Regions from separate parts of the Streptomyces sp. 8N114 genome, predicted to be linked through region 1. Evidence: riboswitches for the same ligand, from Rfam matches in the RefSeq annotation. Region 1 holds a riboswitch; the other holds the start of a gene.

Region 1 (3,177 bases):
TTGGCGTTGCGGGCCAGTTCCAGCGCGTAGGACGGCCACCAAGTGCCCGGCGCGGGGCCACCTCGGCACTGGCCGTCCGACTCGCCCGGGCGCTTGATCCACAGGTAGGCGTCCACCGCCTTGTGCCCCGTCCTGGTGGTGGGCGCCTCGCCCAGCGCCCGCCCGGGCGGATTGCACCAGCTCTCCTTCCCGCCGCCGCGCAGCGGCCCCTTGCCGTTCCGGCTGGTGTCGACGACGAACGGCTTGTCGTCGACCATCGAGGACAGCCGCTTGCCGTAGGCGACGTTCGAAGCGGTGGTCTGGAAGTTGGAGACGTTCAGCGCGAACCCGTCGGCCTTACCGATCCCCGCGCGGTTGAGCGGTTCCACCAGTCCGCCGGGGTCGCGGACCCAGTCCGGGTTCCCGGCGTCCAGATAGACCTTCGTCCTGGGGAGCCGCTTGAGCCGGGTGACGGCGTCGTGGAGGAGCCCATAGCGCTCCTCGCGCAGCTGCGGCGCGGCGCAGTCGCCGGACACCGTGTGGGCCAGGGCGTCCGGCTCCACGATCACCGTGGCCGTCCGCTTCCCGATGCCCTCCGCGACGCCGTCCAGCCAACTGCGGTACGCCGCCCCGTCCTTCGCGCCGCCCTTGCTGTACTGCCCGCAGTCCCGGTGCGGCACGTTGTAGAGGACGAGCAGCGCACCGCGGTCCGCGGCGGCTGCGGCCTTGGTGACCCGGGCGGTGTGACCGCGGGGGTCCGCGGCGTCGATCCACTCGGCCACCGGCTGCCGGGCGATCTTCTTCAGCTGCGCGGCCCGCGCGGACTTGCCGTCCTTCGCGGCGGCGCCGGCCTGCCGCGCGGCGCTGCCCTCGGGGTTCACCCAGTACGGGGCGACGGACTTGGGGCGCTGTCGCACCGTCGGGTCCGCCTGGGCGCCGTCGTCCGAACCGCCGTCCGACGACGAGCAGCCGACCAGCAGCAGGGCCCCCGCCAGTGCACTTCCCGCGACGGCCCGCGCGCGGGCACCCAACGTGTGCGCCGTACGCGAGCATCGGGCGCCGTTTCTGGCGCTGCCGTACATCCACTCCCCCTCGGGTGTACTCCGGCCGCCGACCGGACCGCGACCGGCTGTCTGCCGGACCGCTGACGGGCCATGACGTCGCCCCATCGTGTCACAGGGCCCCCGCCGCGCGGCCGGGTTCCGCACCCGGTGTGACGGAGCCCTTATTGACAGTGCCATGGCAGGCTGGGAGTCTCCCGGACGGCACACTTCCATATTGAGGCGACAGAGTTCAGGAACCCGGTGCAACTCCGGGACGGTCCCGCCACTGTGTCCGCAGCCGCCCCCGACGGCTGCGGGAGTCAGGAACTGACCTGTCGCTTCTCCACCGATGGGGCGTGGAAACCCCAGGAGGAGGCATGCGGATGTCCCCGCACACCGTCGGCACGACCGTCGCACCCGAGAGCGCCGCCGCACACCCGGCGACCGTCAGGACCCGCGACTGGCTCATCGTCGCCGCCGCCGCGATCGTCGCACTGATCGCGCTGTACGCCGTCTTCGTCGACAACGGCAACCTCGTCTCCGCCACCGGCTCCTATCTGCACGAGTTCTCGCACGACGGCCGTCATCTGTTCGGCGCCCCCTGCCACTGACCGATCGGGGGTCGCTCGTCATGTCCGTATCAGCACAGCCAACTCCCTACCCCCTGCTGCCCCTTCTCGGCCGCGGCCTCGCGGCCGGCGGGGTCGCGGGGCTGGTCTCGGGACTGTTCTCGCTGCTGCTCGCCGAGCCCGTGATGGACCGGGCCATCCGGCTCGAGGAGAAACGCTCGGCGGCGGAAGCCGCCGCACACACGCACGCGGGCCACTCGGGGCACAGCCATGCCGCCGAGGCCGAGGAGCTCTTCAGCCGGGGCACCCAGCACTTCGGGCTGGTGGTCACCGCCGTGGTGGCGGGGCTCGCGATCGGGGTGTTCTTCACCCTGGCCTACGCCTTGGTGCACCGCTCGGCGGCCCGGAACGACGGCCGCGGCTGGCAGCGCGCCATGGGCCTGGCCGGTGCGGGGTTCCTCGCGCTGTCCCTGCTTCCGGCGCTGCGCTACCCGGCCAACCCGCCGGGTGTCGGTGACGGCGGCACCGTCGCCGAACGGCAGGGCCTGTGGGTGGCCGCGCTGGTCATCGGCGTACTGGGAATGGTGCTGGCACACCAGGTGCACCAACGGCTCGGACAGGCCGGGCACGGGCTTCCAGTGCGCCAGTTGGGGGCCGCGGCGGCCGTCGTCGCCACCCTGGCGGCGCTCTTCCTGCTGCCGGACAACCCGGACCAGGTCCCGGTGCCCGCCACCCTGTTGTGGGACTTCCGGGTGCTCTCACTGGGCGGGCACCTGGTCCTGTGGGCCGTGCTCGGCGCGGTGTTCGCGGCCCCGGCACTGCGGCGGCAGCCGTCCGCAGAGCGGGAGGGCCAGCCCGAGCCGGCGTCCGCTTCGGCGGTCTCCTGAGTCACATCTTCCGAGCCGGCAGCGGACCGAGTGTTCGGGCGGGAGCCGCGCCGCCGCCCCCGCCCGAGCACTCCACTCGCCCTCAGACCCGGTCGACGAGGTCCGCGATCGAGTCGACGACGCTGGAGGGGCGGTACGGGTAGCGCTCGACCTCGTCGGGCCTGGTCAGCCCGGTCAGCACCAGAAAGGTCTCAAGACCCGCCTCCATACCGGCCCGGACGTCGGTGTCCATCCGATCACCGATCATGGCGCTGGTCTCGGAGTGGGCGCCGATCGCGTTGAGCCCGGCGCGCATCATCAGCGGGTTGGGCTTGCCGACGAAGTAGGGGTGCTGCCCTGTGGCCTTGGTGATGAGGGCGGCGACCGAGCCGGTTGCGGGCAGCGCGCCCTCGGCCGAGGGGCCGGTCTCGTCAGGGTTGGTGGCGATGAAGCGGGCGCCGTCGTTGATGAGGCGGATGGCGCGGGTCAGCGCCTCGAAGCTGTAGGTGCGGGTCTCGCCGAGGACGACGTAGTCGGGGTCGGCGTCCGAGAGGACGTATCCGATGTCGTGCAGGGCCGTCGTCAGCCCGGCCTCCCCTATGACGTAGGCGGTGCCGCCGGGGCGCTGGTCGTCCAGGAACTGCGCGGTGGCCAGCGCGGAGGTCCAGATGTTCTCCGTCGGCACGTTCAGTCCGATACGGGAGAGCCGGGCGTGCAGGT
Region 2 (3,177 bases), on a different contig from region 1:
CTTCCTGTGGGTCGGCGTCCACGAGCCGCTGGGCGGGATCAACCAGCTCTTCCCGCTCTTCGGCATCGCCAACCAGCTGCTGGCCGCCGTCGCCCTCGCCGTCTGTACGACACTGCTGGTCAAGTCCGGGCGGCTGAAGTGGGCCTGGGTCACGGCCGTACCGCTGGTCTGGGACGCGGTGGTCACGCTGACGGCGAGCTGGCAGAAGGTCTTCTCCAGCGACCCCAGGGTCGGCTTCTTCCAGCAGCGCGCCAATTACCAGGACGCCATCGACCAGGGCAAGGTCATCGCCCCCGCCAAGAGCATGGACGACATGCACACCATCGTCACCAACTCGACGGTGGACGGCGTCCTTTCGGCGCTCTTCGCCATCCTCGTCATCGTCGTCCTCGCGGACGCCGCCCGCACCTGCGTACGCGCCGTACGCAACCCCGAGGGCACCCGCATGCACGAGGCGCCCTACGAGAAGTCGAAGCTGGTCGAGCCCGCCGGGCTGATCGCCACGAAGGAGGAGAAGGCCGAGAAGGCCGAGCACGAGGCCGCACTTGTCGCCGCCGGGCAGCAGAGCAGCGAAGCGGGAGGCGAATCGCGGTGAGTTCGGTGAGTACGGCGAAACCGGCCAACCCGGTGGTACGGGCCGGGCGCTGGCTGCGCTGGTACGTGCGCGAGTTCACCGACGAGAGCGCGTACGAGCGGTACGTGGCGCACGTACGGCAGCACCAGGGCCCGGACGCGGAGATCCCCAGCCGGCGGGAGTTCGAACGCCGCCGCACGGACGCCCGTGAGAGCGACCCCCGCGAAGGCTTCCGCTGCTGCTGAGTGCGCTGCCCGTGCCTTGCCGCCGCGAGCCTTGTCAGTGGCCAGGCGCATCATGACGGTTATGGACATCACCGTGAGAACCGCCAGGCCCGACGAGTTCGCGGAGGCCGGCGAATTGGTGGCCCGCGCGTATCTTGACGGCGGGCTGCTGGAGTTCGGCGACTCCGATCCGTATCTGAAGACCCTCCGCGACGCGGCAGGCCGCGCGGCTCACGCGGAGCTGCTCGTCGCCGAGGACCACCAGGGCGTACTGCTGGGCACCGTCACCTTCGTCGGCGAGGGAGGCCCCTACGCCGAGCTGGCGCGCGAGGGGGAGGGCGAGTTCCGGATGCTCGGCGTACGGGAGTCGGCACGGGGGCGCGGGGTCGGCGAGGCGCTGGTGAGGGCGTGCATGACGAGGGCACAGGCCCTTGGTCTGACGGGGCTGGTGCTGTCCACCCTGCATTCCATGCAGCCGGCCCACCGGCTCTACGAGCGGCTCGGGTTCGTCCGCACACCCGACCGCGACTGGAGCCCGTTGGAGGGCTTGGTGCTGTGGGCGTACGCCCTGCGGCTGTAGCCGTGCCGCGGCTCCACCCAACTGAGGGGACGACACAAGATGTGGGGGTTCCAATTCCGCGGGGCACAACATGTATGCTCGCACACGGCCGTCGCCCCCAACGCAGGGGAATCCGGTGGGAGTCCGGAACTGTCCCGCAACGGTGAGGGGGCATGCGTAAGCGTGCCCGCGAGTCCGAGTACCTGCCGGCGGCGGCATCGACGAACGTCCGGGTCTCGTGGGTTGGACCGGCGGGCGGAGTGCGCCATGCCCTGAAGAGGCGCGGCATGCGCACCCTCGCTCCGTGCTGCCCACGGACAGTCAGCAGCGAGGGAGAGCACCGCGTGACCGTCACCACCGCCCCCACCCTTCCGGCACCCGCCCCCACCGGGCCCGCCACCGGCTCCACCTCCCCGGGGCACGACACCCGCGAAGACCCACCGGCAACCGCGCTCCGCGAAACCCTCGACGCGCTCACGACGGATCTCCCGGACGCGGACCCGGCACCGGTGCTGGCGGCGGCACTCCGCGGTCGGCAACCGGGCGCGGACGGCGCCGAGTTGCGCGCCCTAGCCATCGAGTCCGCGGCGGGTCTGATCAGCGAGGAGCCGTCCTACTCCCGGCTGGCGGCACGGCTGCTCACCCGCGCGATCCGGGACGAGGCGGCGGCGGAGGGCGTCACTTCGTTCTCCGCGTCGGTGGCGCTGGGCTACGCCCAGGGGCTGATCGCGGACCGCACCCACGCGTTCGTACGCGAGCACGCCGACCGGCTGGAAGCCCTGGTGGAGGAAGCCGTCACCGGCGGCGCCGACGACCGGTTCGAGTACTTCGGGCTGCGTACCGTCCACTCCCGCTACCTGCTGCGGCACCCGACCACCCGGCGCCCCGTCGAGACGCCGCAGCACTTCCTGCTCCGCGTCGCCTGCGGGCTGGCAGCGGACCAGTCGTCCGACGCGCTCGAAGAGGTGGCCGCGTTCTACCGGCTCACCAGCTCCCTCGCCTACCTCCCTTCCTCCCCCACCCTGTTCAACTCCGGCACACGCCACCCGCAGATGTCGTCCTGCTATCTGCTGGATTCGCCGAGGGACGAGCTGGACTCGATCTACGAGCGGTACCAGCAGATCGCACGGCTCTCCAAGCACGCGGGCGGCATCGGTCTCTCGTACTCCCGGATCCGCTCCCGTGGGGCGCTGATCCGGGGGACGAACGGCCACTCGAACGGCATCGTGCCGTTCCTGCGGACGCTGGACGCATCCGTCGCGGCGGTCAACCAGGGCGGCCGGCGCAAGGGTGCGGCCTGCGTCTACCTGGAGACGTGGCACGCGGACATCGAGGAGTTCCTGGAGCTGCGCGACAACACGGGCGAGGACGCACGCCGTACGCACAACCTCAACCTGGCGCACTGGGTGCCCGACGAGTTCATGCGCCGCGTCGAGGCGGACGGGCAGTGGTCGCTCTTCTCCCCGTCCGAGGTACCGGAGCTGGTCGACCTGTGGGGCGAGGAGTTCGACGCCGCGTACCGCCGCGCCGAGACCGAGGGACGCGCCGTCAAGCAGCTGCCCGCACGGCAGTTGTACGGCGCGATGATGCGCACCCTCGCGCAGACCGGCAACGGCTGGATGACGTTCAAGGACACCTCCAACCGCACGTCGAACCAGACCGCCGACCCCGGCCGCATCGTGCACTCCTCGAACCTGTGCACGGAGATCCTGGAGGTCACGGACGACGGCGAGACCGCTGTCTGCAATCTGGGCTCCGTCAATCTGGCCGCGCACCTCGGAGCGGACGGACAGCTGGACTGGGAGCGGCTGGACGCCACC

What was found. A riboswitch is a leader RNA that binds a small molecule or an ion and turns the genes downstream of it on or off. The one in region 1 is predicted to bind cobalamin.
Region 2: linked by a shared signal. The riboswitch ahead of ACTWQF_RS02230 (ribonucleoside-diphosphate reductase subunit alpha) and the one ahead of ACTWQF_RS15855 (CbtB domain-containing protein) in region 1 are both predicted to bind cobalamin.

The regions. Positions count from the first base shown of each region.
Region 1 covers NZ_JBQQBT010000006.1:210,701-213,877, forward strand. The annotation lists gene ACTWQF_RS15850 (glycoside hydrolase family 6 protein) at 1-1,061, opposite strand, end outside; cobalamin riboswitch at 1,251-1,372, shown strand; gene ACTWQF_RS15855 (CbtB domain-containing protein) at 1,400-1,633, shown strand; gene ACTWQF_RS15860 (CbtA family protein) at 1,654-2,478, shown strand; gene ACTWQF_RS15865 (HAD-IIA family hydrolase) at 2,561-3,177, opposite strand, start outside.
Region 2 covers NZ_JBQQBT010000001.1:498,786-501,962, forward strand. The annotation lists gene ACTWQF_RS02215 (carbon starvation CstA family protein) at 1-595, shown strand, start outside; gene ACTWQF_RS02220 (YbdD/YjiX family protein) at 601-819, shown strand; gene ACTWQF_RS02225 (GNAT family N-acetyltransferase) at 881-1,378, shown strand; cobalamin riboswitch at 1,446-1,582, shown strand; gene ACTWQF_RS02230 (ribonucleoside-diphosphate reductase subunit alpha) at 1,645-3,177, shown strand, end outside.